Regions from separate parts of the Actinomadura miaoliensis genome, predicted to be linked through region 3. Evidence: predicted binding sites of a transcription regulator. Region 3 holds the regulator's gene; each other region holds the start of a gene.

What was found. Region 3 encodes HrcA, which represses chaperone genes, less so after heat shock. Its sites were predicted from a motif close to TTGGCACTCTCNNNNNGAGAGTGCCAA; they were not measured.
Region 1: the regulator HrcA is predicted to act here: its motif matches at 4,830-4,856, upstream of groL (chaperonin GroEL).
Region 2: the regulator HrcA is predicted to act here: its motif matches at 4,813-4,839, upstream of groES (co-chaperone GroES).

The regions. Positions count from the first base shown of each region.
Region 1 is NZ_BAAAZG010000007.1:367-9,911, forward strand. It holds gene ABD811_RS08705 (hypothetical protein) at 38-325, opposite strand; gene ABD811_RS08710 (phospholipid scramblase-related protein) at 543-1,133, opposite strand; gene ABD811_RS08715 (LURP-one-related family protein) at 1,376-1,996, opposite strand; gene ABD811_RS08720 (TetR/AcrR family transcriptional regulator) at 2,173-2,955, opposite strand; gene groL (chaperonin GroEL) at 3,076-4,701, opposite strand; gene ABD811_RS08730 (nucleotidyltransferase domain-containing protein) at 5,162-5,740, opposite strand; gene ABD811_RS08735 (MoaD/ThiS family protein) at 5,902-6,180, opposite strand; gene thrC (threonine synthase) at 6,260-7,504, opposite strand; SAM riboswitch class I at 7,520-7,661, opposite strand; gene ABD811_RS08745 (cation diffusion facilitator family transporter) at 7,922-8,887, opposite strand; gene ABD811_RS08750 (alpha,alpha-trehalose-phosphate synthase (UDP-forming)) at 9,030-9,545, shown strand, end outside.
Region 2 is NZ_BAAAZG010000019.1:74,342-83,886, forward strand. It holds gene tsaD (tRNA (adenosine(37)-N6)-threonylcarbamoyltransferase complex transferase subunit TsaD) at 1-23, shown strand, start outside; gene ABD811_RS16355 (phosphotransferase family protein) at 73-1,074, opposite strand; gene ABD811_RS16360 (hypothetical protein) at 1,305-2,921, opposite strand; gene ABD811_RS16365 (class I SAM-dependent methyltransferase) at 3,478-4,728, opposite strand; gene groES (co-chaperone GroES) at 4,961-5,269, shown strand; gene groL (chaperonin GroEL) at 5,357-6,982, shown strand; gene ABD811_RS16380 (sigma-70 family RNA polymerase sigma factor) at 7,274-7,867, shown strand; gene ABD811_RS16385 (hypothetical protein) at 7,864-8,904, shown strand; gene ABD811_RS16390 (DUF5319 domain-containing protein) at 8,985-9,374, opposite strand.
Region 3 is NZ_BAAAZG010000026.1:53,538-63,082, forward strand. It holds gene ABD811_RS20675 (antitoxin YezG family protein) at 1-359, shown strand, start outside; gene hemW (radical SAM family heme chaperone HemW) at 407-1,615, shown strand; gene ABD811_RS20685 (DUF4870 domain-containing protein) at 1,701-2,294, opposite strand; gene ABD811_RS20690 (DUF3097 domain-containing protein) at 2,409-3,245, opposite strand; gene hrcA (heat-inducible transcriptional repressor HrcA) at 3,454-4,470, shown strand; gene dnaJ (molecular chaperone DnaJ) at 4,471-5,607, shown strand; gene ABD811_RS20705 (16S rRNA (uracil(1498)-N(3))-methyltransferase) at 5,650-6,381, shown strand; gene ABD811_RS20710 (hypothetical protein) at 6,507-7,166, opposite strand; gene ABD811_RS20715 (SigE family RNA polymerase sigma factor) at 7,393-7,935, opposite strand; gene ABD811_RS20720 (histidine triad nucleotide-binding protein) at 8,274-8,618, shown strand; gene ABD811_RS20725 (PhoH family protein) at 8,778-9,545, shown strand, end outside.

The DNA of each region.
Region 1 (9,545 bases), on a different contig from region 3:
GGCTCCTACCAGTACGAATGCCCACAGATCGCGGTGGTCACGGTTTGGCCACGTACCCGCCGACGAAGAGAACCCCCTCGGCCGCCACCCAGACGAGGGCCGCGACGGTGAGAAGCCCGTCGAGCCGGTCGTACCTGCGGCGGACCGCCGGCACCGCCCAAGCGGTCACCGCGATGAAGGCGGCGACGACCGCCAACGGCACGGACGCCACCTCGGCCATGGCGACGTCGGCCGCGCATGCGCCGTCCCGTTCCTCGGCGTCTCCGCAGAACGCCGACACGGCCCACCCTCCGGCCGTGGAGAAGACCCAGAGTGCGGCCAGCACGCAGTTGGCGATGGTCGGTATTGCCGGTGATATCCACCAACCGGTCGAACGTTCGGGCATGGCCTGCACGACCGTTAGTTACCTCGCCGCACCCCTGGCTCAAACCTCGATCAACGGGACATGTCCGAGTCCTCACCTCAAGCCGCCCGGCCGGCGCCCGAGGAAGAGACGCACCATGCCCGAGGTGACCAAGCTTGGGGTTTCCGGGCGTCCCGGGTCAGGTGATGTCCTTGGACTCGTGGAGCGTCATGTCCATGGCGATCGCCGTCGTCGCCGCCAACGTCCGCAGCGGCTCCGGAACAGGGTCGTGGATCTCCACGTCGTACTTGTCGGCCGTCGTCAGCAGGTGCGTCGCCAGGCCGGCCCACTTCTTGCGAACGCGTGCGACCCGGTTGCCCTCGCCGTCGCTCACCACGAAGTTGCTGCGCGCCACGTCCACCGCGATCTCGCCGATGCGCTTGTCGTCGCCGTCGTAGAGCCTGTACAGGCGGCCGACGCGCTCGGTGCGGATCGTGCCGACCAGCTCGCCCTCCGGGCGCCGCACCGCGGTGAGCATCCGGCCGCGCTCCTTGTCGACGATCAGCAGCGGTTCCCCGTCCGGCGTGCTGAGCAGCACCGCCCGGGCGTCCAGTTCGGACTTGCCGGGGAACACCGTGCGCAGCGTCTCGGTGCGGCCGCGCGCTCCGGTCTCGTCGGCGAGGGCCAGCACCGTGCCGTCACCGTCCATGACCTTGTACTTCGATCTGGCGAACGGGCCTCTGCGAGGCTGTTCGACTCTGAGCACCGAAGCGCCGAAGAAATCGCTCACGTGTCCTCCTGGCCTCGTTCGCGTGCGCGGTCCGCGATGACCGGCTCCGTCCGCCGCCGACGCGATCCGCACAGCGGTACGGCCGGGGCCCGGCACCGGTTCGGTGCGTGGCGGCGCTTGGGTGATCCTGCCAAGGCGGGACGGCGAGGGGAACCCCCGCCGAGGGCCGAGGCGTGTTACGGCACCGACGCGGTCGGCGCGGCGGGGTAGCCCCGCGCGCTCCCCGGTCACGGGTGGCGCGGTCAGTTGAAATAGTCCTTCTCCTCGTAATGGATCATGTCCATCGCGAGGGCGGCCGCGACGACGAGGTGCCGCAGCGGGTACGGGAGCGACCGGTAGATCTCCACGGTGTAGCGGTCGGCGGTGGTCAGGACCTCCTTGCCGACGCCGGCCCACTTCTTGTCGACCTGGGCGACGTGCGCGCCGTGGGCGTCGAGCACCGCGAACCTGCGGCCGAGCCGGTTGCCCTTGAGCTCGCCGACGCGCCGTCCGGCGACGTCGTGGAGGCCGTAGCGGAAGGTGTGGTCTTCCTGCTGGAACACGCCGACGAACGCGCCGTCCGGGTCGTACACGGTTGCGTTCTGCGAATGCACGGGCTTGTCGATGACCATGAGCGGCACGCCCTGCGGGTCGGACACCCGCACGGTGCGGGCGGAAGCCTCCGAGCCGCCCCACAGCACGCGGGACGCCTGACGGCGGATGGAGACGTTCTCCTCCTCCGCCTCGGCGACCAGCGTCCCGGGCCCGTCGAAGATCCTGTACTGGGACTTGGCGGCGGGCAGCCGCCTGGGCTGCTCGACACGCAGGATGGACGCGCCGAAGAGACCGTACACGTGGCGCATCGTGCCGAACGCGTCCGTCATTCCACACCTCCCGAAGGCGTCCGGTCTGACCGCGTCAACGCATCAATGCCTCACCCTGACAACGCGCCGGCGACCTCAACCGTGCCAATGGCCCGAATGCGGCCCCTGAGCACGTGCCCTCCCCCGCCCGCTTCCACACCCCCCGCCGGTCCCCGGCCGGACGGCCCCGCTCGAACTCAGTCGGGTCCCGTGTCCGGGGGGCGGGTGCTTTCCCCTGGGGTGTCGGCGGGGGCTCCTGTGGTGTTGTCGGTGGGGAGGATCGCGGCCATGCAGGCCATGACGCGGTCGAGCCCGTAGTGGAAGCGCCGGTCGTCGTCCATGTGCGGCTGGACGGCGTCGCGGATGATGCGAATGAACATCGGGTACTCGCCGCTGGCCAGGATCTGGCGGACGTAGGCGGAATTGCGCACCATCACGTCCTCGCGGCTCAGGCCGGTGCGGCGCTGCTCCTCGATCCAGGTCAGCTGCTCCGCGACGGCCTGCTCGACGTAGCCGTTGAGCATCGCGTACGCGGCGAGGATGTCGTCGATGGGCTGGCCGAAGTCCAGCGCGCGGCAGCCGAACTCGATCAGGCGCAGCTGGTTGGGCCCGAATCCGGGACGTCGCCGCAGCCCCAGCATCCAGGGATGACGCAGCAGCATGGCCCGCTGCCGCCCGGCCAGCAGGGTGACGTCGGCGCGCCAGTCGCCCGAGGGATGTTCCGGCAGGTCCATCTCGCCGAGGGCGTGGTCGATCATCAGCTCGATCAGGTCGGTGCGGCTCGGGACGTACCGGTACAGCGACATGGCGCCCGCGCCGATCTCGGCGGCGATCCTGCGCATGGAGGCCGCGTCCAGTCCCTCGGCGTCGGCGATCCGGACGGCCGCCTCGGTGATCTGCGCCCTGCTGTAGGCGGGCCGCGGCCCCCGGGCCGGACGTTCGGGCAGCATCCAGATGTTCACGTGCTCGGCGTCCGCCACCGTCCCACCTCCCGCGGAAAGACTAATCGGGCCGTGCCGGGCGGCCCGCGCACGCGAAGAGGGGCGGTCCCGTGGGGAACCGCCCCTCTGCCAGGCGTACCGAGTCGTACGGAGCCGGACTCAGAAGTCCATGCCGCCGCCGTCGGGCATGCCCGCCGGGGCCTTCTCCTTCTCCGGCTTCTCGGCGATGACGGCCTCGGTGGTCAGGAACAGCGCCGCGATGGACGAGGCGTTCTGCAGCGCCGACCGGGTCACCTTGGCCGGGTCGATGATGCCCGCCTCGAACATGTTGACGTAGTCGCCGGTCGCGGCGTTCAGGCCCTGGCCCGGCTCGATCGAGCGGACCTTCTCGACCACGACGCCGCCCTCGAGGCCGGCGTTGACCGCGATCTGCTTGAGCGGCTCCTCCAGCGCGCGCTTGACGATGTTGGCGCCGGTGGCCTCGTCGCCGTTCAGCTCCAGCTTGTCGAACGCCTTGGCGCCCGCCTGCAGCAGCGCCACGCCACCGCCGGGGACGATGCCCTCCTCGACGGCCGCCTTCGCGTTGCGGACGGCGTCCTCGATGCGGTGCTTGCGCTCCTTCAGCTCGACCTCGGTGGCCGCGCCGGCCTTGATGACCGCCACGCCGCCGGCCAGCTTGGCCAGCCGCTCCTGCAGCTTCTCGCGGTCGTAGTCGGAGTCGGTGTTGTCGATCTCGACCCGGATCTGGTTGACCCGGCCCGCGATCTCGTTGGCGTCACCGGCGCCGTCGACGATCGTGGTCTCCTCCTTGGAGACGACGACCTTGCGGGCGCGGCCCAGCATGTCGACGGTGGTGTTCTCCAGCTTCAGGCCGACGTCCTCGCTGATGACCTGGCCGCCGGTCAGGGTGGCGATGTCGCCCAGCATGGCCTTGCGGCGGTCGCCGAAGCCGGGGGCCTTGACCGCCACCGACTTGAAGATGCCGCGGATCTTGTTGACGATCAGGGTGGCCAGGGCCTCGCCCTCGACGTCCTCGGCGATCAGCAGCAGCGGCTTGCCGGCCTGCATGACCGACTCCAGGACCGGCAGCAGGTCCTTGTTGGCCGACACCTTCCCCTGGACGATCAGGATGTACGGGTCCTCCAGGACCGCTTCCATCCGCTCGGGGTCGGTCACGAAGTAGTGCGAGATGTAGCCCTTGTCGAAGCGCATACCCTCGGTGAGCTCCAGCTCCAGGCCGAAGGTCTGGCTCTCCTCGACGGTGATGACGCCTTCCTTGCCGACCTTGTCCATCGCCTCGGCGATCATCTCGCCGATCTGGGTGTCACCCGCGGAGATGGAGGCGGTGGAGGCGATCTGCTCCTTGGTCTCGACGTCCTTGGCCAGCTTGGACAGCTCCTCGCTGACCCGCTCGACCGCGGCCTCGATGCCGCGCTTGAGCGACATCGGGTTGGCACCGGCCGCGACGTTGCGCAGGCCCTCGCGTACCAGCGCCTGGGCCAGCACGGTGGCGGTCGTGGTGCCGTCACCGGCGACGTCGTCGGTCTTCTTGGCGACCTCCTTGACCAGCTCGGCGCCGATCTTCTCCCAGGGGTCCTCCAGCTCGATCTCCTTGGCGATCGACACGCCGTCGTTGGTGATCGTGGGGGCGCCCCACTTCTTCTCCAGCACGACGTTGCGGCCCTTGGGGCCAAGGGTGACCTTGACGGCGTCCGCGAGCTGGTTCATACCGCGCTCGAGGCCGCGCCGGGCATCCTCGTCGAACGAGATCATCTTTGCAGCCATAGGCTCCAGTCCTCCCGGAACAGGGTGGCCTTACGGATCGAGCCGATGCCCGCGACGGACGACCTGCCCGACGGCTGCCATTCCGCCGCCGGAGGCATGGCCTCATCGCCCCGACCCACACTGTGGGATTGTCACTCTCCACAGTAGAGTGCCAACGACGTGTTTAGCACTCTACCCGTCCGAGTGCAAGCGGCCGACCTTCCCCCCGGCTGTACCCTCCTTACCTGCCCGGACACCCCCTGACCTGCGAAAGCATCCGGCGTCGGGGGCGGGCCGGGCGCCGCCGCGGGTGGCCGTCCGCCGCTCGTCGCGGCACGTTCGCGGAACGTTCGCTGAACGCGGACCCGGGTCGCGTCGCCGGGAGGGGCCGTGTTCCGCGCGCAGGCGACGCAGGCGGGAAGAGCCGCGCCCGCCCCGCGAGAGGCATGGCGAAACCGCGCCCGTCGGGGAGCGCGGCCGTTTACGAGGGAAGGCCGGACGGGCGGTAATGGCCGGTCTCGGGAGTACGCAGGAGTGGCAGAACCTCTTCCTCCAGGCGCCGGGAGATGCGCAGCCCATATCGCGACTCCAGGCGGTCGCGGGCCCGTACGAAACGCGCCGCGGCGTCCTCCAGGGATTGCGGGACGGTCTGCACTCCGAGTGGGCCCAGCAGGAATCGCGTCATCTTCAGCAGTTCGCCGCGGACGCGGTCGGACTTTCCGTGGCGGCGCTTGCCGGCCAGCGACAACGCCCAGTCCCAGAAGTGCGCGTCGATCGCGGGAAGGGTGTCGGGGCCGACCCGCCACGGCGGGTTCCAACTGCGCGGCATCTCCGGGAAGAGCAGGTCGACCTTGACGGGACCGGGGAAGATCAGCAGATAACTCGCGCAGTCGCCGAGCGGGTCCCATTGGGCGGCCAGCGGCCCGTACGGGGCGACCATGCCCGGCAGGACGGCGGCGACCCCGGCGAAGTCGTCCACGGTGACGTGGAAGTCCCAGTCCGACAACTCGGTGGCGTTTCCGCGCGCCCGGGAGCCGACCAGGTTCACCTTCCGGACCATGGGATGACTTTCCACCGTCCCCGCGACGTCCTCCGCTATGCCCATGAGGGGCCCGTACCCGATGGCGGCGAACGGGAAGCCGGTTTTCGTGCTTTGTCCCGCGCGCGGGAAAAAGCGGCCCGCGCCCGACGAGTGCCGGGCGCGGGCCGTTGTCGGTGCCGTCAGCCGCCGGCGACGGCCGGGATGATGGAGATCTGCGCGCCCTCGGGGGTCGGGGTGTCCAGGCCCTCGGCGAACCGGACGTCCTCGTCGCCCACGTACACGTTGACGAAGCGGCGGATCTTGCCGTTGTCGTCCAGGATGCGGGCGGAGATGCCGGAGTAGCTGGCCTCCAGGTCGGCCACGACCGCGCGCAGCGTGGCGCCCTCGGCCTTGACCTCCGCCTCGCCGCCGGTGTAGCTCCGCAGGATCGTCGGGATCCGAACGGACACGGTGCTCATGCTGGCTCCTCGAAGTGCTCGGGTCGTACGACGGGATGCGCGGCCGCCGAAGAGACGCGCGGCCGCGGCGGGCGTCCGGTCAGGCCAGGCCCGCGGCGCGGAACGCCTCCAGGGAGGGGGCGATGTTCGCGGTCGGCGCGACGACGGGGGCGACGGCGTCCAGGGTCTTCAGCCCGTCCCCGGAGTTGATGATCACGGTTTCGGCCTCGGGGTCGAGGGCGCCGGACTCGGCCAGCTTGCGCAGGGACGCGACGGTGACGCCGCCCGCGGTCTCGCCGAAGATGCCCTCGGTGCGGGCCAGCAGCCGGATGCCCTCGACGACCTGCTCGTCGGTGACGTCCTCGACCGCGCCGCCGGTGCGGCGCGTCACGTCCAGCACGTACGGGCCGTCGGCGGGGTTGCCGATGGCCAGCGACTTGGCGATGGTGTCGGGCTTGACCGGCCGGACGACGTCGTGGCCCTGCTTGAACGCGGCCGCCACCGGCGAGCACCCGGTGGCCTGGGCGCCGAAGACCCGGTACGGCTTGTCCTCGACCAGGCCGAGCTTGATCAGCTCCTGGAACGCCTTGTCGATCTTGGTGAGCTGGGAGCCGGAGGCGACCGGGACCACGATCTGGTCGGGCAGCCGCCAGCCGAGCTGCTCGGCGATCTCGTAGCCGAGGGTCTTGGAGCCCTCGGCGTAGTAGGGGCGCACGTTGACGTTGACGAAGGCCCAGTCGTCCTGCTCTCCGGCGATCTCGGAGGCCAGCCGGTTGACGTCGTCGTAGTTGCCGTCGACGGTGACGAACGTGCCGCCGTACACCGCCGTGGTGAGGATCTTCTGCCGTTCCAGGTCGGACGGGACGAACACCGCGCTGCGGATGCCCGCCCGGGCCGCGGCGGCCGCGACCGCGTTGGCCAGGTTGCCGGTGGACGGGCAGGCCAGCACCTTGAAGCCGAGCTCGCGGGCGGCGGCGAGCGCCACCGCGACCACGCGGTCCTTGAACGAGTGGGTGGGGTTGCCGCTGTCGTCCTTGACCCACAGGCGGCGCAGGCCCAGCGACTCGGCGAGCTGGTCGGCGCGGACGAGGCGGGTCAGGCCGGGCTCGGTGTTGGGGGTGTCGGCGACGTTGCCCGGCACCGGCAGCAGCCCGCGGTAGCGCCAGATGTTGCGCGGCCCGGCCTCGATGTCGGCGCGGGAGACGCCGGCGAAGTCGTAGGAGATCTCCAGCGGGCCGAAACACTCCTCACACGCGTAGTGCGGGCCGAGTTCGCGGGTGTGACCGCATTCGCGGCAGGTGAGGGCGGTCGCGGGTCCCAGATCGACGGCAGGCGTGACAGCCATGTGGCGAGGCCTTTCTCCCCATCTTTCCTGCGCCACCTTGGTCGCAGGCCGGAGTTGGCACCATTTCCTGGCCGGCCTCGCGGGATCGCGAGCGCTTACGAACCAGGTGGTTGCCGGGGCTTCACAGGGCCGGTCCCTCCACCCCTCTGGATGAGCGTTCTTCAGTTGTGGTGCGGGCCGCCGGGGGCGGCCGCCGTCGCGTGTGTCCGCGCGGAGAGAACGCTCGTTCGCCGAACGTTCCGCATGAGCGGTATCACGTCGTATGCGCGACTTTACATGATCTGACCGGTTGCCGGACAAGAGGGTCTCGCAATGTGAGACATTACCCACCTCCTCGCCACGTCACGCGTCCCGGCCGGACAGGTCCGGGCCACTCGCGCCACGCGCCGTCCCAGCAGCCGGGCCGGGCCGTCACGGCTACCCGGTGAGGTCGCGCCGGGCCGGGTCCATCGACGGAGCGGAGTCCCGCTGGGGGGCGTCTTCCTGCGTGGGGTCGAGGAAGACGTGACGGACGGCGGGCAGCCGCTCGCGCAGCCGCCGGTCGATGTCCCCGGCGATGTCCTCGGCCTCGTCGGCGCTGATGGCGTCGGAGAAGTGCACCTTGGCGGCCACGAGGATCTCCTCCGGGCCGAAGTGCATGGTGAACAGCTCCTCCACGCCGTCCACCCCGGGCGCGGCGGTGATCTCCGCGCGGATCTCGCGCTGCGCGGCGGGGTCGGCGGCCTGCCCGATGAGCAGGTGCCGGCTGTCGCGGCCGAGCGCGAACGCCACCACGACCAGCAGCAGCCCGATGAGGATGGAGGCGATCCCGTCCCAGACCGGCGAGCCGGTCGCCTCCCGCAGCGTCAGCCCGGCCGCGGCGAACGCCAGGCCGATCATCGCGGCGGTGTCCTCGAAGAGGGCCGCCTTGAACGTCACGTCGGGGGTCCGGCGCACATGGCCGACCACGGTGCCGCGGGCCTCGCGGCGCGCCTGGGTGAAGGCCCGCAGCCAGGACGTCCCCTCCAGCACCGCCGCGACGGCCAGCACGGTGAAGGCCAGCCAGACCTGCTCGCCGCCCGGCTCCCGGCCGACGATCGCCAGCACGCCCTCGAAGATCGAGTAGCCGGCCCCGGCGACGAGGATCCCGAACGCCGCCAGCAGCGACCAGAAGTACCGCTCGTTGCCGTATCCGAAGGGGTGCCGCCGGTCCGGCGGGCGCGCGCTGCGCCGCAGCGAGGCCAGCAGGAACGCCTGGTTGAGGGTGTCGGCCACCGAGTGCGCGCCCTCGGCCAGCATGGCGCTGGACCCCGCCAGCACCCCCGCGACCAGCTTGGTGATCGCCAGCAACAGGTTCGCCGTCCCCGCGACCAGAACGGTTTTCGTCGTCTCGGCCCTGCTCACGCCGCGCTCGTTTACCCGGAGAAGATCGACATACACGCCGGGGCCCTGTGACACCGGGCATTGCACCGTCTGGGGACGGCCCGAAAACGCCTTCCTGCGGGTCTCTTTGAAGCGCGCGCTCACGAACTGAGACGCTTCCCCTATGAGCCAAGTGCTGGTGGCGTCGAACCGCGGCCCGGTGTCGTTCTCGCTCGCCGACGACGGCTCCCTGACGCTGCGGCGCGGCGGGGGCGGCCTGGTGTCGGGGCTGGCCGCGGTGACGGGCGGCGGGCGCGAGCCGGACGACGGCTGCGCGCCGCCGGACGTGCTGTGGGTGTGCGCGGCGCTCGGGGAGGCCGACCGCTCGGCCGCGCGTCGCGCCCCCGAGGGCAGGCTCGACCTGGACGGGCACGACACGGGCGGGGCGGCCGTGCGCATGCTCGACATACCGCCCGCGACGTTCCACCGCGCCTACAACGCCGTGGCCAACTCCACGCTGTGGTTCGTCCACCACCTGCTCTACGACACGCCCCGCGTCCCGCACTTCGACGCGCGCGCACGGCGCGACTGGCAGTCGTACGAGGCCTACAACGCGGCGTTCGCCGACGCCCTGGCCCGCGACGCCGCCCCGGGCGCCAAGGCGGCGGTGCAGGACTACCACCTGTCGCTGGCGCCGCGG
Region 2 (9,545 bases), on a different contig from region 3:
CGATCGAGTCGATCCGGATCTGAGGACCCCGGCGCCCAGGACCGGCGTCAGGACCGCCGCCAGGGACCGGCGTCAGGACTTGGCGGAGACGCCGAGCTCGGCCAGCCGGGCGGCCAGGTAGTCCTCGAACAGGGGGACGTGCGCCTCGTCCATGATCCGTCCGGCGCCCTCGGGCAGCAGGTCGAGCAGGGTGCGCACGTCCCAGTACGGGTCGTGCGGGTAGCCGCCGGACACCTGGTCGAACGACGACAGGAACCGGTCGGCGGCGGCCGTGCCGTACCGCAGCGCCATGTGCAGGCGCATGTGCGCGATGTCGATGGCGATCGGGCCGTAGGAGGCGTCCGACCAGTCGACCACGCCGGTCAGCCGCCCGTAGGACCACAGGGTGTTGTCGGGCTGGTAGTCGCGGTGGATGAACCTGGACGGCGCTTCGGGCGCCGAGCCGGACGCCACGTCGAACGCCCGCTCCCACAGCACCGGACGCTGCGCGTGCACGGGCGGCCGGCGCACGTCGAGCCGGTTGTACGGAACGTACGGCGGCATGGTGGACGCGCCGTTGACCGCGTGCACCGACAGCAGCGCGGCCGCCATCTGGATCAGGTACTCGGGCAGGTCGCCGGGCGACGGCCGCGGCGGATGCCCGGTCAGCCGTTCGATGATCAGCGCGGGCGCGTCGCAGTAGGCGCCGGCCGGGTCGGCCGCCACCAGCGACGGCGTGGGGACCTCGCAGCCCGCCAGCAGCGCCAGCGCGGCGATCTCGCGTTCGGGGGAGAACTCGGCGCCCACGCCCGGCACGGCGGGCCGCGCGGCGGCGCCCTCGGCGGTCTCGGCGTCGGCGGCGTGCGCGGGCGGCGCGTACGGCAGCCACCGCCGCAGCACCAGCCGGTGCGCCTCCCCGGAGCCGCTCTCGACCAGCAGCGCGTGGTTGACGTGGGCGGCCCCGCCCGGCAGCGGACGCACCATCTTCACCACGGCGCCCCGGCCGAAGCACTCCTGCACCCAGCGCAGCGTGGTGCTGTCGGGCGGGGTGCCGACGGGAGGTCGGGGAGCCGGAGAGTGGGTCACGGGAACCATGAAAACCGATTCGGGCATGGGTTGGGAGTGATTTTGCGAAGACGGAACGTAACAAAAAGCACGTCATCGGCATGCGTCGCCGCGACGCCTTGCGGCGCGCGAACGGATTCGGTGGAGGAAACGCGTGGGCGGGGGGGCGGGGCGGGGCGCCGTGGGCGCACGGGAGCGGGCGGGCGCCCCGCCGCACGAGCCGATCCTGACGGCCGGTCGCGGCCTTCCGCGGCCCCCGGCTAGTCCTTGCTCTCGCGCCGGGGACGCAGCAGCGCCTCGGCGAGCGCCAGCATCGTCTCCTCCAGCGTGGACAGCCGCTTGAGCACGTCCTCGTGCACCGCGTTGACCTGCTTGGAGACGTCGCCGTGCACCGAGTCGACCTTGCGGCCGACCTCCTCCTGCACGTCGTCGAACCGGCGGCCCAGCTCGGCGTGCACCGCGTCGGTGCGCCGGGCGACCTCCTCCTGCCAGCCGTCGACGCGCTTGGCGAACGCGTCCTGCAGGCCGCCGACCCGCCGGGTGACGTCCTGGTGGATGACGTCGACCTGCTTGGTCACGTCCTCGTGGACGTCCTCGATCCGCTTGGTCATGTCCTCGTGCACGCCGCCCACCTGCCGGGCCATCTCGGTGTGCACCGACTCGACCTGCTTGGTGACGTCCACGTGCACCGACTCGACCCGGCGCGAGACGATGTCGACCTGCGTGGTGAACTCCTCCAGCGCGCCGTCGACCTTGCGGGTGACCTCCTCGTGGATGCCCTCGATGCGCTTGCGGACGTCCTCGTGCAGGCCCTCGAACCGGCGGGAGAACTCGTCCATGCGCTTGGCAACGTCGCTGTAGGCGGTCTCGGCGATCTGCGCCATGGTGGCCTTGACCTCGTCGCGGTCGGGCCGGGCGCGCAGCTCCTCGATCAGCGGGTGGACCGCGTCGGCGAGGTGCTTCTCCAGCGCGTCGAACCGGTCGCCGTGGTCGATCACCGGCCGCTGCGCCAGCTCGGCCAGCTTGCGGTGCAGCTCGCCGACCTCCAGGGTGGCCGGCAGCCGGTCCAGCCGCTCGCCCAGCGAGCCGATCCGGTCGTCGATGCCCTCGAACCGCCCGTCCAGGCCGTCCAGCTTGCCCGACAGCCCCTCGAGTCGGCCATCGAGCCCGTCCAGCCGTCCGTCCAGGCCGTCCAGCCGCCCGCCGACGCCCTCGACCCTGCCGTTGACCGCCTCCAGCCCCTGCTCCACCCGGTCGGCCATCTCACCGAGCGACTGGTCGACCCGGGCGGTGATCCCGTTGATCGAGTGCTCCAGCTTCTCGGCCCGGTGACCGAGCTCGGCCAGGGACTTGTCCAGCCGGTTGAACCGGACGGAGGCCGCCTCCATGCTGCCCTGCAGCTTGTCCAGCCGCTTGGTCATCTCCTCCATGCGCTGCGACGCCTGCTGGGTGGCGTCGTTGATGTGCTGCGCGGAGTCGAGCACCGCCTGCAGCCGGGTCAGCCCCTCGTCGACGTTCTCGGCGACGACGCCCACGTCGGCCCACAGCGCGGGCAGCTCGGCCACCGGCTTGACCCGCTCGCCCACCGCCTCGATGTGCTCGGCCAGGCCCTCGGCCCACTCCGGCGGCTTGCCCGCCAGCTCCTCGACCTGCCCCCGGACTCCGTCGAGCTGCCCGGTCAGCCCGCCCAGCTCCCGTTCCCGGACCTCGCGCAGCAGCCATTCCATCCCTTCCAGCCGCTGGCGGATCTCGTCCAGGACCTGACCCTGTGAGCGCTGTTCGTAGACGTGGTCCTGCGCCGCACGGGCGAGCAACTCCCGCATCCGATCCGAGACCGGTTGACCCCCCGTCTGCAGGAAGTTGTGATTCGTTTCCACCCGATGCTCCTTCGTGTGCCGACGCGACGAAATGGCGTGCGGCATTGAATCGTGAACGCCTCACTGTAGTGGTTGCGCGGCGCCGCGATAAAGCGAACAGGAAACATTGCGAGTTCTGTGGAATGCACTTGCTTTTCCGAGTGGCCGGAAAGGGGGCGATCATCCTGGGCATGGGCATTTCCGACGGTTCGCGGGCGAGCCGGGCGGGCTGGTGTCGCGGACGCCGCGGCGCAGGGCCTACCGGCCTGTGGGCGCACAGTCTGCCGGTCCGGCGGACGCGGCGCGGACCGGCGCGCCGGGCCGCCCCCTCGCCCGTCAATTCCGGGTGCCGCCCGGCCCTCGCCTTTCTCTCGGCCGCCCGCGATTCCGAGTGTCATAGGCGCGGTCCGGGATCGGCGCAATCCTTAGCGAACGCAATGCCGCAATGTGTGCAACATTTGCTGTGCGCTGGCGCGTCTCCCGGATCCGCTTGGGGTCATTCAGCGGCGTGGAGATCTTCGCCGATTCTCCGGCGCGCGGCGGAGGCCGGTCGGCCGCGACGGCGGCCGCTTTCCGATCACGCCGTGGCCGGCGGCGCGGCGGCGACCGGGCGGGCGAGCAGCGCGACCGGTGCCCGGCCCACGCGGGTGAGCACGACGGTCGACTCTCTCCCGCCGCCCCTGCGCGCCCTGGAGGTGAACCCGAGGTCGCGGCGCAGGCGGTCCACGTCCACCGCCGAACCGCGTTTCTTGATCGTCAGTATGCCCACGTCCCGGCGGCGCAGCTCGCCGCGCAGCCGCTTGACAGAGAACGGCAGCACGTCCTCGATCTCGTAGGCCGCCGCGAACGGCGTCGCCACGGCCGTGTCGGCGGTGACGTAGGCGATGCGCGGGTCGGCCAGGCCGCCGCCCACCTGCGCGGCCACCTCGGCGACCAGGTGCGCGCGGATCACCGCGCCGTCCGGCTCGTACAGATAACGCCCCCACGCGCGCACGTCCGGCGCGTCCAGGCCGGGGTCGGGCGTGAGGGTCGCGGTGGGGGCGTCCGGGTCGTCCGACCGGATCACCGTCGCGCGACGGCCCGCCGTCCCGGCCAGCCCGCCCAGCCACAGCGCGGCCTCCTTGACGTCCCCGCCGACGGAGACCCACTCGGCCTCCGCGCCGTCCGGGATCGCCTCGTGCGGGATGCCCGGCGCCACCTTGACGCACCCGGCGGGCGCACGCGCGGCCAGTTCCAGGACGGTGTCGAGCGGCGGCTCGTACGCCCGGGGATCGAACACGCGCCCTCGGCCGGTGCGCCGCCCCGGGTCGGCGAAGACCGCCGCGTACCCGGCGGGATCCTCCTGGGTGGCGTCGCCCTCGCGGACGGACGCGAGGTCCGCCAGCCCCAGCGCCTCGACGTTCGCCCGCGCCACCGCCGCCGTCAGCGCGTCCCGCTCCACGCCCTCACCACGACACCCCTGCCGCGCCCGGGCGATGAGGTCCGCCCCGATCCCGCACCCCATCTCCAGCACCACCCCGCCCTGCCGGCCGTCCAGGTACGCGGCGAAGCGGCGGGCGCGGTGGGCGGCCACCCGGGCGCGGGTGGCCTGCTCCAGGCCGTCGGGGGTGAAGTACATGCGGTCGGCGTCCGGACCGAACTTGGCTCGGGCGCGCACGCGCAGCCGGGCCTGGGTCAAGGCGGCGGCGACGAGATCGGCGGGGTAGCGTTCACGTAGGCGCGCGGCCGTGCTGAGCAGGGCGTTCTCGCTCAGGTCCGCCTCGGCGGCCGCCGCGAGCACGGCGCGGCCCGCGGGGCCCGGAAGGGCCCGGAACGCCTCGATGTCCATACCCCGGACGGTAGCGGTGCCAGGGCCGGGGGGTGCGCACGTGTTCGTGTTGACGCCTTCCCGGCCACGGCATAGTCTCCATGACTGGCACTCTCAATGTGAGAGTGCCAATAAGCGACGAGGTCGGTCTGGCACCCGCGACGGCAGGCCGGTCCGGGGTCGCCTCTTCTGCCACATGTGCGGCCGGCCTTTCCAAGCCGGCCGAGGACACCACCGAAGGGGAGGTCAGATCGTGACGACCGCCACCAAGGTTGCTCTCAAGCCGCTTGAGGACCGCATCGTCGTCCAGCCGCTTGAGGCCGAGACCACCACCGCGTCGGGCCTGGTCATTCCCGACACCGCCAAGGAGAAGCCCCAGGAGGGCACCGTCCTGGCCGTGGGCCCGGGTCGCGTCGACGACAAGGGCGAGCGGGTGCCGCTCGACGTGAAGGTCGGCGACGTCGTGCTCTACAGCAAGTACGGCGGCACCGAGGTCAAGTACAACAACGAGGAGTACCTCGTGCTCTCGGCGCGTGACGTCCTCGCGATCGTCGAGAAGTAAGGCGTCCGAGCAGTGACGCACCGCCCCGGTCCGGCCCGTTAGCAGGGGCGGGCCGGGGCGGTTCGCGCGAAGGGAGATTGTTTTCGCATGGCGAAGATCCTGGAGTTCGAGGAGGACGCGCGCCGGGCTCTTGAGCGCGGCGTCGACCGCCTCGCCAACGCCGTCAAGGTGACCATCGGCCCGCGCGGCCGCAACGTGGTCATCGACAAGAAGTTCGGCGCGCCGACCATCACCAACGACGGTGTGACCATCGCCCGCGAGGTCGAGCTGGAGGACCCCTACGAGAACCTGGGGGCCCAGCTGGCCAAGGAGGTGGCCACCAAGACCAACGACATCGCCGGTGACGGCACCACCACCGCCACGGTGCTGGCCCAGGCGCTGGTCCGCGAGGGCCTGCGCAACGTGGCCGCGGGCGCCTCGCCGCTGAGCCTCAAGCGGGGCATCGACGCGGCCGCCCGGCACGTGTCCGACCAGCTGCTCAAGGTCGCCCGCGAGGTCGAGGAGAAGAGCGAGATCGCGCACGTCGCGACCATCTCCGCCCAGGACGCCGGCATCGGCGAGCTGATCGCCGAGGCGTTCGAGAAGGTCGGCAAGGACGGCGTGATCACCGTCGAGGAGGCCCACACCATGGGCCTGGAGCTGGAGTTCACCGAGGGGCTCCAGTTCGACAAGGGCTACCTGTCGCCGCACATGGTGACCGACCCCGAGCGCATGGAGGCCGTCCTGGAGGACGCCTACGTGCTGATCGTGGACGGCAAGATCTCCAACGTGACGGAGTTCCTGCCGCTGGCCGAGAAGGTCGCCCAGACCAAGAAGCCGCTGCTGGTGGTGGCCGAGGACGTCGAGGGCGAGGCGCTGGCCCTGCTGGTCGCCAACAAGATCCGCGGCACCTTCTCCTCGGTCGCGGTCAAGGCCCCCGGCTTCGGCGACCGCCGCAAGGCGATGCTCGCCGACATGGCCATCCTCACCGGCGGCCAGGTGGTCAGCGAGGCCCTCGGCCTCAAGCTGGAGAACCTGGGCGTCGAGGACCTCGGCCGGGCCCGCCGGATCACGGTCACCAAGGACGCCACCACCATCGTGGACGGCGCCGGCGACGCCGCCGACATCGAGGACCGCGTCCGCCAGATCAAGGTCGAGATCGAGCGCAGCGACTCCGACTGGGACCGCGAGAAGCTGCAGGAGCGCCTCGCCAAGCTGTCCGGCGGCGTGTGCGTGCTGCGCGTCGGCGCGGCCACCGAGGTGGAGCTCAAGGAGAAGAAGCACCGCCTCGAGGACGCCATCTCGGCGACCCGCGCGGCCATCGAGGAGGGCATCGTCTCCGGCGGCGGCTCGGCGCTGGTGCACGTGGCCAAGGAGGGCTTCGAGGCCCTCGGCCTGTCCGGCGACGAGGCCACCGGCGCCGAGGCGGTACGCCGCGCGCTGGTCGAGCCGCTGCGCTGGATCGCCGAGAACGCCGGCAAGGAGGGCTACGTCGTCGTCTCCAAGGTGCAGGAGCTGAAGGCCGGCCACGGCTACAACGCCGCCACCGACGAGTACGGCGACCTGATCGCCCAGGGCGTCATCGACCCGGTCAAGGTGACCCGGTCGGCGGTCAGCAACGCCGCGTCCATCGCGGGCATGCTGCTGACCACCGAGGCCCTCGTGGTCGACAAGCCCGAGGAGGCCGAGGAGGCCGCCGGCGGGCACGGCCACGGTCACGGCCACGGCCACTGACCGCTCCGGTCGCGTCACAGAGCCCCCGCCGGTCGACCGGCGGGGGCTCTTTTCGTCCGTCTCGTTGTCACTTTGCGCGTCGACGTGGACGCGCAGTGTGGTGAAAGAGCGCCGCACGGCCGCACTGTGACCATTCCGTTGTCTTGCACAGTGGAGACAGGTCGGAGCGCGCTGGGCATCATGCTCTACGTGACCGAGGGATGCTTCGCCGGGACCACGACCGCGCGCGCTACCGAACCCTCGGGAGGCCCGGCCCCGCCGGTGCCCCCCGACACCGGCCGCCGACGGCAGTTGCGCGCGGTGTCGCCGGAAGGCGGACGGGCCGAGGAAGGGGACCTCAAGGAGCTGACGACCCTGGCCGTGCAGGGCGACCCGGGCGCGATCGAGGTGCTGATCGGCCAGGTGCGTCCCATGGTGGTCCGGTACTGCCGGGCCCGGCTGGGCCGCGTGTCCGGGCAGTACCACATCGCCGACGACGTGGCCCAGGAGGTCTGCATCGCGGTGCTGTCGGCGCTGCCGCGCTACCGCGACATGGGGCGGCCGTTCGCGTCGTTCGTCTTCGGCATCGCCGCGCACAAGATCGCCGACGCGATGCGCAGCGCGGTCCGGGCGGCCGTGCCGACCGAGGACCTGCCGGACGGTCCCGACGACCGGCCCGGCCCCGAGGAGACGGTGGTGCGCTACATCGAGGCCCAGCGCGCCCGCGACCTGCTCACCCGTCTCCCCGACCATCAGCGTGAGCTGGTGCTTCTGCGAGTGGTTGCGGGTCTGTCGGCGGAGGAGACCGGTAATGTACTGGGCATGTCCGCGGGGGCGGTACGGGTCGCGCAGCACCGGGCTCTGGCCCGGCTTCGGGCGATGGCCAGAGAGGAGTCGATCGCTTGACGGAGCGCAGCACGGGCGCCCCGGATCCGGTCGAACCTTCCAGCCGCGGCGATGCCCCCGCGTCCGAGGCCCCGACCGGCGATCTGGGTGCGGTGCGCCGCAGCGACGCCGTCTTCGAGGCGCTGGCACGGCACGCTGCGTCCTTTGCGCCCGCCACTGAGCCCGCCGCCTCCGCCGAGCCCCAGCCCGCCGGTGCGCTACCGGACCCGGACGAGGCCGGGAGCTCCGGCGACGCCGAGGCCGAGCTGGACGAGCGGCTGCGGGCCGCGGGCGCGGAGTCCGATCCGGCGGTGCACCTGCTGCGGGCGCTGGTCGCCGACGTCGCAGAGCCCGGGCCAGACCGGTGCCCCGGCCCCGAGCCGCCGCCCGGCCCGCGCCGGCGCGGGCGCCGCACGATCGTGGCGCTCGGGGTGGCGGGCGCGGTGCTGGCGTCGGGCGGGGTGGCCGCCGCGGGCGGCGATCTGACCAGGCGGTCCGCGCACGACGCTCCCCCCGGCAAGCAGATCACGCGGCCGGCGGACGACCCGTCCGCCAACGCCCAGCGGCAGACGCTGCGCCCGGTGGCGCCGCCTCCCGCGACCGGGCCCGTCACGGACGCGGGACGGGCGCGGGGCGTGCCGCGTAAGCCCACGTCGCCGGCGCCGTCCCGGAAACCCGCCGAGCGCGGTGGGCGCGAGGCCGACCGGGACACCGGCCGGGACGAGCAGTCGCCGGCCCCGTCGAGATCGCCGTCGCCCTCGCCGTCGCCGGGCGCCCCGGACGGCACGCTCGTCCAGCCGACCCGGCCGGGCGTCACGCCTCCAGCCGGGCTGCCGTGGCCGGCCCGCCCGGCCGAGGACGAGTTCCGGCGCCGCATCGACGAGTTCCGCCGGTGGATCCCCAGGCCCGTCGAGCGCTCCCGCTCCGGTTTCGAGCCGCGCGTCTTCACCGGCGAGCGGGATGAGAAGGGCAAGCTAGGCGAGAAGGGCAAGCCGGTCGGCGAGCACGAGAAGGGCGCCAGAGGCGACCGGGACGATCCGCGGCGCGAACAACCCTGACCCGCAGGACGCCAGAGCCGGATGGACACGCAGAGCCGGATGGACACGCCGGGCACGCCGCCCGCCCCTGCCGCCGGGTGCTAATCGGTGTCGCGGCCTTCTTCGCTGTCGATGACGCCGTCGACGTAGCCCCGGGCGTACTCCCAGGAGACGTAGTCGACCGGGTCGGGCGCCAGGGCGGGCTCGTGCACCCGCGGGGTGCCCTCGTCGAGCAGGTGGCGCAGGTTGCCGTGCAGCAGGTCCCAGTCGATGTAGTGCAGCTTGCCGCAGTCGCCGCAGTCGACGGTCAGGCCGCGCACCCCCAGCGGCTCCAGGAGCGCCCGGAAGACCTCCAGGTCGGCGAGGTCGGCCAGCACGTCCTCCCGCTCCGCCACACTGAGCGGAGCGGCGTCCTCCCCGGGGTCGCCGAGCGAGGCGGCCGGGTCCTCCGGGTCGCCGGCGAACGGGTCGAGCGGGGCATCGTCGTGCACCCCTCCACGCTACTGCGACGAGGCGGGCGAACGGGAGCCCCGATCTCGTCCGGGCGCGAAGAATGATCGAGCTTTCACGTTCCGTGATCGGGAATTGCGGGGACGCGACCGCCGTTCAATGTCACCAAGGCCACGTGACCTGCGGCGCGAAGCGCCGTCCCCGCTCCGGGT
Region 3 (9,545 bases):
CCCCCGACGGGTGGGAGCACATGGAGTTCGTGTTCCGCGCCACCGTCAGCATCGACAGTTCGGCCCTGCAGGTCGTCGACGCGGACGGCAACATCCGGCCCACCACGGTGCCCGGGCAGGCCAGCGACAAGATGGACGACCTGCGGCAGCTGATGTACCGCGAGGACAAGGGCGCGTGGTTCACCGCGCGCCTGCGGGTGGAACGGTCCGGGCGGTTCAGCGCCGAGTTCGACTACGACGGCGAACCCGACTTCAACCCGCCGCTGACCGCCGACACCTACGCGGTGGACCTGGAACACTTCCCCCGCTCGGAGGAGCACATGCCCGACTGGCTGCGTGCCAGGCTCGCTGGGCGGTGACCCCAGGGATGGTCTCGGCATGAGGCGAGGAGCGGCAGACTGGAGGGGTGCCCGCTACCTTGCCCGATGGTGACCCCGTACCCGCCGACGGCGCGCTTCCCGCGCGCGCCCTGGAAGGGCTGGGGACGCGGCCGTTCGCCTTCTACGTGCACGTGCCGTTCTGCGTGACGCGGTGCGGCTACTGCGACTTCAACACCTACACCGCCGGTGAACTCGGCCCGGGGGCGAGCCGTGACTCCTACGCGGACACGGCGATCGCCGAAATCCGGATGGCGCGCCGCGTGCTCGGCGACGCGGAACTGCCCGTGGCGACCGTCTTCGTGGGCGGGGGCACGCCGACGCTGCTGGCCCCGGACGACCTGGGCCGCGTTCTCGGTGCCATCGACGCCGAGTTCGGGCTGGCCCCTGACGCCGAGGTCACCACCGAGGCCAATCCCGAGTCGGTGGACGAGGCGTACCTGGGCAAGCTCCGCGAGGCCGGATTCACCCGCGTCTCCTATGGCATGCAGAGCGCGCGCGAGCACGTGCTGGCCGTGCTGGACCGCGCCCATACGCCCGGGCGCGTGCCCCAGGTGGTGGACTGGGCCCGCAGGGCGGGCTTCGAACACGTCAACCTGGACCTCATCTACGGCACGCCGGGGGAGAGCCACGACGACTGGCGGGCGTCTCTGGAAGCGGCGCTGGCCGCGGAGCCCGACCACGTCTCGGCCTACGCGCTCATCGTCGAGGAGGGCACCCGCCTGGCCGCGCAGGTGCGGCGCGGGCGGCTGGAGCAGCCGGACGACGACGCCATGGCCGACCGCTACCTCATCGCGGAGGAGACGCTGAGCGCGAACGGCCTGCGCTGGTACGAGATCTCCAACTGGGCGGCGACCTCCGAAGCCCGCTGCCGCCACAACATGCTCTACTGGACGGGCGCCGACTGGTGGGGCGTGGGCCCCGGCGCGCACAGTCACGTGGGCGGCACCCGCTGGTGGAACGTCAAGCACCCCGCCGCCTACGCGGCGCGGCTGGCCGAGGGCGTCACCCCCGCGCACGCACGCGAAGTCCTGGACGACACCGACCGGCGTATCGAGCGCGTCATGCTCGAGCTGCGGCTGGCCGACGGCTGTCCCGCCGAGCTCCTGGACGACGGGGCCGTCCGCCGCATGATCGACGACGGGCTGATCGAGCCGGAGCCCTACCGGCGCGGCCGCGCGGTGCTGACCCTGCGCGGCCGCCTGCTCGCCGACGCCGTCGTCCGCGACCTGACCTGACACGTCGACCGGCCCGACACGTCGACCGGCCCGACACGTCGACCGGCCTGACGTCGGCCCGGCCCGGCTCGGCGCGGCGTGCGCGTCAGCGGATCATGGGCCAGGCCATGAACGAGGGGAAGCGGTACCACTCGCCGCGGTTCCCGGCGACGGCCGCCATGATCAGCAGCACGATCTGCGCGATGAACTGCGCGAGGAACGTGAAGAACCCGATGATCAGGAACATCAGCACGATGTTGATGATCACGTAGACGGTCTGGGTGATCGCGAAGTTCAGGCCCTGGGCGCCGTGGTGCCGCAGGAAGGGCGACTCGTCCTTCTTGATCAGGTAGACCAGCAGCGGCGCGATGAAACCGAGGACGAGCTGGCCCAGATGGCCCAGCAGCGCCCACGTCCGCTCGTCCGAGGTCGTCTGCCCAGGGCCGTATCCGGGGGCGCCGTACGGCTGCATCTGGCCGCCGTAGGAGCCGTACCCGGGCGCCTGCCCGTACGCGTCGTATCCCGGCTGCCCGTACCCAGGCTGCCCGTACCCCGGGGCCTGGCCGTAGCCGGGCTGCTGTCCGTAGCCGGGGTCGTATCCGGGCTGGGACTGGCCGTAGCCCGGCTGCTGTCCGTAGCCCGGCTGCTGCCCGTGGTTGGGCGGGTCGTATCCCGGCTGGCCGGGGTGCCCGTGCGTCATGGCCTGCTCCTCGTGGTCGCCTGCGGTGAGGGCTGCGGGGCTGGGACAAGGAAGTGGGGACGAGGGATCGGGGGCAAGGACGCCTGGCAAGGCCGCGGAACGGCCTTTGAGGCGCTAGGGGGCCGTTACGAAGTCGATGATTTCTTCGACGCGCCCGAGCAGCTCAGGTTCCAGGTCCGTATAGGAGTTCACGGAACCGAGGATGCGCCGCCATCCCTCGCCCACGTCGTCCCCCCAACCCAGAGCAGCGAGCACGCCTTCCTTCCAAGGTACGCCGCGCGGGACGTTCGGCCAGGCCCTGATTCCCACGGCGCGGGGCTTGACGGCCTGCCAGATGTCGACGAACGGGTGGCCGGTCACCAGAACGTGGGGGGAGCGCACTCGCGCGGCGATCCGGCTCTCCTTGGAACCCTCCACCAGGTGGTCGACGAGCACGCCCAGGCGGCGTTCCGGGCCGGGCGCGAACTCCTCCACGATGGCGGGCAGGTCGTCCACGCCCTCCAGGTACTCCACGACCACGCCCTCCACCCGCAGGTCGTGGCCCCAGATCTTCTCCACCAGCTCGGCGTCGTGCACGCCCTCCACGTAGATGCGGCTCTCCTTGGCCACACGCGCGCGCAGGCCGCTCACCGCGATGGACCCGGAGGCGGAGCGCGCCGGGGCTCGCGGTCCCTGCGGGGCCTGGGCCGGCCTGACGAGCGTGACGGGCTTGCCGTCCAGCAGGAACCCCGCCTTGGCCAACGGGAACACCCGGCGCTTGCCGAACCGGTCCTCCAGCGTCACGCCGAACTTGTCGCAGCCGACCACGGCGCCGCAGAAGCCGCTGTCCGGGTCCTCCACCACCAGGTCGCGTTCGGCCGGGATCTCGGGGATCTGACCCTTGCGGGGCCGCCGCCAGTCGCCTGCCAGGACGTCGTTTCCGTAGTCCTTACTCCGCACGGATCCGCACATTAACCGCACTGCTCGCCCCGGCACCGTTCGCGCACGTCCTTCGGCGTGGCGCGCCCCCCGGGAGGCCGGGACCGGCCACGGGCACGGCCCTGGGGACGCCCCGGGGCTGCTTTCGGCCGCGCCAGGCACTCCAGCCGGTGCCCGCCGGGCCGTACACTTGGCACTCGGAAGTATGGAGTGCCAGTACGGGGGCAGGGGAGGTGACCACGTGCTCGACGACCGGAAGCTGGCGGTCCTGCGCGCCATTGTCGAGGACTACGTCTCCACCAACGAGCCGGTCGGGTCCAAGTCGCTGGCCGACCGGCACAACCTCGGAGTGTCCCCGGCGACGATCCGCAACGACATGGCCGTGCTGGAGGAGCAGGGGTACATCACCCAGCCCCACACCAGCGCGGGCCGGGTGCCCACCGACAAGGGCTACCGGCTGTTCGTCGACCGGCTGTCGACGATCAAGCCGCTGTCGTCGGCCGAGCGGCGCGCCATCGAGACGTTCCTCAGCGGCGCCTACGACCTCGACGACGTGGTGGGCCGGACGGTACGGCTGCTGGCCCAGCTGACCCGCCAGGTCGCCGTGGTGCAGTACCCGTCGCTGACCCGCTCGACGGTGCGGCACGTGGAACTGGTCCCGGTGGCCTCGCACCGGCTGCTGCTGGTCCTGATCACCAACACGGGCCGGGTCGAGCAGCGGGTCATCGAGACGCCGCGCGACGTCTCCGAGGACACCGTCGGGCACCTGCGGGCGTTGCTCAACACCTGCCTGGACGGCTGCGGGCTCGGCGAGGTGCCGAACGCCGTGGCCGACCTCCCGGAGAAGGTGGCGGTGGACGACCGGCCGGTCGCCGCGGCGGTACTGTCGGTGCTGCTGGAGACGCTGGTCGAGAAGCACGACGAGAAGATCGTGTTCGCCGGCGCCGCCAACCTGGCGGCCGTGGACTTCTCGCAGAGCCTGCGCGAGGTCCTGGAGGCCCTGGAGGAACAGGTGGTGCTGATGCGCCTGCTCGGCGAGGTCGGCGAGTCCTCGTCTTCTGTTACCGTGCGGATCGGCACGGAGAACCCCGACGAGGGGCTGCGCTTCACCTCGGTGGTCGCGGCCGACTACGGCGTCGGGGACAGGACCCTGGCTCGGCTCGGAGTGCTCGGGCCGACACGCATGGACTACCCCAGCACGATGGGAGCGGTACGGGCAGTGGCACGCTACGTTGGACAGATCCTGGCGGGGTCGTAAGTGGCCAACGACTACTACGCGACCCTGGGGGTCCGCCGCGACGCGAGCCCGGACGAGATCAAGAAGGCGTACCGGCGGCTCGCGCGCGAGCTGCATCCGGACGTCAACCCCGATCCGGAGACCCAGGAGCGGTTCAAGGAGATCACCCAGGCGTACGAGGTGCTCTCCGACCCCAAGAAGCGCGAGATGTACGACCTGGGCGTGGACCCGTTCGCGGCCGCGGGTTCGGGCGCGGGCGGGGCCGGGCCGTTCGGCGGCGCCGGCTTCCCGTTCAGCGACATCATGGACGCCTTCTTCGGCACGGCGACCTCGCGTGGCCCGCGCACCCGCGCCCGGCGCGGCCGCAACGCCACGCTGCGCGTCGAGCTGGACCTGGCCGAGACCGCCTTCGGCACCACGCGCGAGCTGACGATCGACACCGCCGTGGTGTGCACCACCTGCGAGGGCTCGGGCTGCGCGCCCGGCACCCACCCGGAGACCTGCGACACCTGCATGGGCCGCGGTGAGGTGCAGCAGGTGCAGCGCTCGTTCCTCGGCCAGGTGATGACCTCGCGGCCGTGCCCGCGCTGCGGCGGCTTCGGCAGCGTGATCCGCACCCCGTGCCCGGAGTGCTCGGGCGACGGCCGGGTCCGCACCCGCCGCACCGTCAAGGTCAAGATCCCGGCGGGCGTGGAGAACGGCATCCACATCCAGCTGGCCGGGGAGGGCGAGGTCGGCCCGGGCGGCGGCCCGCCCGGCGACCTGTTCCTGGAGATCGTCGAGAAGCCGCACCCGATCTTCGAGCGGGAGGGCGACGACCTGCACTGCACCGTGCAGATCCCGATGACCGCGGCGGCCCTCGGCACCAGCGTCACCATCGACACGCTGGACGGCGCCGAAGAGGTCGACATCAAGCCCGGCACGCAGTCCGGGCAGGTCATCACCCTGTACGGGCGGGGCGTGCGGCACCTGAACGAGAGCGGCCGCGGCGACCTGCTCATCCACGTCAACGTCGAGACTCCGTCCAAGCTCGACGACGAGCAGGAGGAGCTGCTGCGCCGCCTGGCCGAGCTGCGCGGCGAGGAGCGTCCGCCCGGCAAGTTCGCCCCCGGGCAGCGCAGCGTCTTCTCACGCCTGCGCGACGTGTTCAACCAGTAGGACGGAACCCCGCCCAACGGGAACCAGTAGGAAACGGGAATCGTGTCTCCGCCGGTCTTCCTGGCCGAGTCCTCCGCGCTGGAGGGCGACCGCGTCCTGCTCGGCGGGCCGGAGGGCCGGCACGCGGCCACCGTGCGCCGGCTGCGGCCCGGCGAGCGCGTCGACCTCACCGACGGCGCCGGGCTGCTGGCCGAGTGCGTGGTGGCCGCCGCCGACCGGGCGTCGCTGACCCTGGACGTGCTCACGCGGCACCGCCACGAGCGCCCTGAGCCGCGTCTGGTGGTCGTCCAGGCCCTGCCCAAGGGCGAGCGGGGCGAGCTGGCCGTGGAGACGATGACCGAGGCGGGCGTGGACGAGATCGTCCCGTGGGCCGCGGCCCGCTGCGTCACGCAGTGGCGCCCGGAGAAACGCGACAAGGCCCTGGGACGCTGGCGCACCGCCGCCCGGGAGGCCGCCAAGCAGGCCCGCCGCAGCTGGCTGCCGGAGGTGCCGCCGCTGGCCGCCACCGCCGACGTCGAGGCCCGGGTCGCCGCCGCTGCCTGCGCCGTCGTCCTGCACGAGGAGGCCGGCGAGCCGCTCAGCGCGCTGCGGCCGCCCGGCAGCGGCGACATCGTGGTGATCGTCGGGCCGGAGGGCGGCATCGCCCCCGAGGAACTCGACCGGTTCGCCGCCGCCGGGGCGCGTCCGGTCCGCCTGGGCCCGACCGTCCTGCGCACCTCCACCGCGGGCGTGGCGGCCGCGGCCGTCCTGCTGGCCGCCACCGGCCGCTGGTAGGCCGCCCGTCAGGGCATGCGCATGGCGCAGGCATGGCGGGTGTTTCCGGGCATGCGGAAGCCGATCCCGGGCTGGAGGGATCGCGGAGTGTGGGATTGTGAGCGCTCGGCTCGGTGACCGTCAGATCACTCTGGGGCCACGGCGGGCGCGTCGGTAGAGGCGGGAGCGGGCTCGCTCGACGTCGGTGCCTCCGGCTGCTCGGTGGGCTCGCTGGGAGGCGTCGTCGTCGGCGTGGTGGGCGGCGGTTGCGTGGGCGGGGTCGGCGACGTCGGCGGGGTCGAGCACGTGCCGCTCTGCTGCGGGGCGGGGGAGCCGCTGGCGGACGGCCGGTCCGTCGTGGTGTCGCCGGGACCGCACGCGGGTGAGCCGCTGGCGGTCGGCGGGGTGGAGGAGACGGACGCCGAAGGGTCGTCGCCGGGAGCGCTGCCGTAGGAGTCCGGGACGCGGGTGCCGGGCGGCACGCCGGGGACGCCGGGCGTCGACCCGTTCCGCGCGGTCTGCTCGTGACCGTCGGACGAGCCGTTGCCGCCGGCGGTCGACGACAGGAACCCCAGCGTCTGCGGCGCCGAGACGCCGAGCCCGGCGATCGCCACGGCGGTCGCGACCGCCAGCAGCGGACGCGCCCAGTTGGCGGTGAACCAGTCCCAGGAGAACCGGCGCCGGCGTCGGTCGTCGATGCGGCGGCGGATCCGCTCCAGGCCGTCGGCCGCGGGGGTGACCTTCTCCGCCTCCGCGTTGAGCGCACGGCGGAGGATGTCGCCGTACTCGTCGTGGGGGTCGGTCATGTCACTTCCGGGGCGAAGGGGGCGGCCCGCAGGCCGGTGGAGGCCCCGTCCTCCTTTCGATTGCTCGGTCGCGAGGGCGGCCCGCAGGCACGCGACGGCGGGTGCGGTTCCGCCGTCCCGTGCGCGGGGTCGCCCCTCAGGCGCGCGCCCCGGACGGCCCGCGGCGCGGCGGGGCCGCCCCTCGGCCGGCCGGAGGACCCGGACGGCCTCAGGTGCTGGGTGGAAGTCACGAGAACTGCTCCAGGACGTTGCGCAGCGCGGCCATCCCGCGGGCCGTGTGGCTCTTGACGGCGCCCCGGCTGATGCCCATCGCGCTGGCGATCTCCGCTTCGGACAGGTCGGCGTAGTAGCGCAGCACCAGTGCCTCCCGCTGGCGGGCGGGCAGCCGGTGCAGCGCCTCGATCACCGCGCTGCGTTCCAGTTCGCCGATCGCGCCCGCCTCCGCACTGGGCGCGTCCGGGAGCCCCTTGGGGGCGTACTTCTCCACCACAGCGCGGTGCCGCAGCACCGACCGCGACCGGTTGACCACCGACTGACGCAGGTAGGACAGGGCCTTGTCGGGGTCGCGCAGGCGCCGCCAGCCGCCGTGCATGGCGACGAAGGCGTCCTGGACGACCTCCTCGGCCGTCCCGGCGTCGCGGACGAGCATCGCCGCGAGCCGCACCAGCGAACGGTAGTTGGCGCTGTAGAGGGCGGTCACCGCCTGATCGGCATCCCAGGCGACGGCCACCGCCCCCGCCGTGCCCCTGGCCACGAGGGTCTCGGTCACGTCTGTGGGACGCGCACCCTCGTCGTCCGGTTTACGAAAGGGCATGTTCCTGCCAACCTCGGTCACCTATCCGCCGCCTTTGCCGTCCCCCGGCCATCCGTTCGGATGAGGTGCCTTCGGGACGGCGTGCATGGCGAACCCGACCGGCCGACAAGGCGGGAGGCGCAGGGGTTTCGAACCGGGGGGTACGCCAGGGTTGCAACCTTAATCCAGCGGACCGGTGGAATGCGGCCGATCCGTCAATGGTTGATCGGCGAGACCCTATCCAGCGCGGGCGTCCGCGGCCACGCGCCGGACGCCGCTCGGTAGGATTCGGGCACGATCGCGGAGGGAGACCGATGACCGACTGCCTGTTCTGCAAGATCGTTTCGGGGGACGTGCCCGCCAAGGTCGTCCGCGAGTCGGCGCGCACCGTGGCGTTCCGCGACATCAACCCCCAGGCCCCCACGCACGTGCTGGTGATCCCCCGCGACCACCATCCGAGCGTGGCCGACCTGGCCGCCGCCGACGCCGGCCTGCTGGCCGAGGTGCTGAGCGAGGCGCACCAGGTGGCCGTGGACGAGGGCGTGGCCGAGACGGGCTACCGGGTGGTGTTCAACACCGGTCCCCAGGCGGGGCAGACGGTCTTCCACGTGCACGCGCACGTCCTCGGCGGGCGCGGGCTGAACTGGCCGCCCGGCTGACGGGCGGGCGGGCCGCCGCCGTTTCCCCGGCGGCGCCGCGGGTAGCCACCGAAAATACGGCGGCGTCATGTCGCGAGCGGCCAGTACCATGGATGGCGACATACGCGGAAACCCGGTAGCGACAGAAGGCAGGTCGAAGAAGGCCGTAAGGCCCGGCTGATGGTCGAATCAACTCACCTGGAGCGCGACGACCGCACGGCCACGCGCTCCCAGATCAAGATCGTGGTGCCGGACGACCACTCCATGGTGAGCCTGCTGGGCTCCCGGGACGAGTTGCTCCACGTCATCGAACGCGCGTTCCACAGCGACATCCACGTCCGGGGCAACGAGATCACCGTGACCGGGGCGGAGGCGGAGACCGAGCTGGTCTCCCGCCTGTTCGCCGAGCTCATCGAGCTGCTCAAGGGCGGCACGCCGCTCACCCCCGACGCCGTGGAGCGCAGCCTGGCGATGTTGCGGAACCAGACCGAGGAGCGCCCCGCCGAGGTGCTCACCCTGGACGTGCTGTCCAGCCGGGGCCGGACCATCCGCCCCAAGACCCTCAACCAGAAGCGGTACGTCGACTCGATCGACAAGCACACGATCGTGTTCGGCATCGGCCCGGCGGGCACCGGAAAGACCTACCTGGCGATGGCCAAGGCGGTCCGGGCCCTGCAGGACAAGAAGGTCAACCGGATCATCCTGACCCGTCCGGCGGTGGAGGCGGGCGAGCGCCTGGGCTTCCTGCCCGGCACGCTCTACGAGAAGATCGATCCGTACCTGCGCCCGCTGTACGACGCGCTGCACGACATGGTCGACCCCGACTCCATCCCCAAGCTGATGGCCGCGGGCACCATCGAGGTCGCGCCCCTGGGGTACATGCGCGGCAGGACCCTGAACGACTCGTTCATCATCCTCGACGAGGCGCAGAACACCACGCCCGAGCAG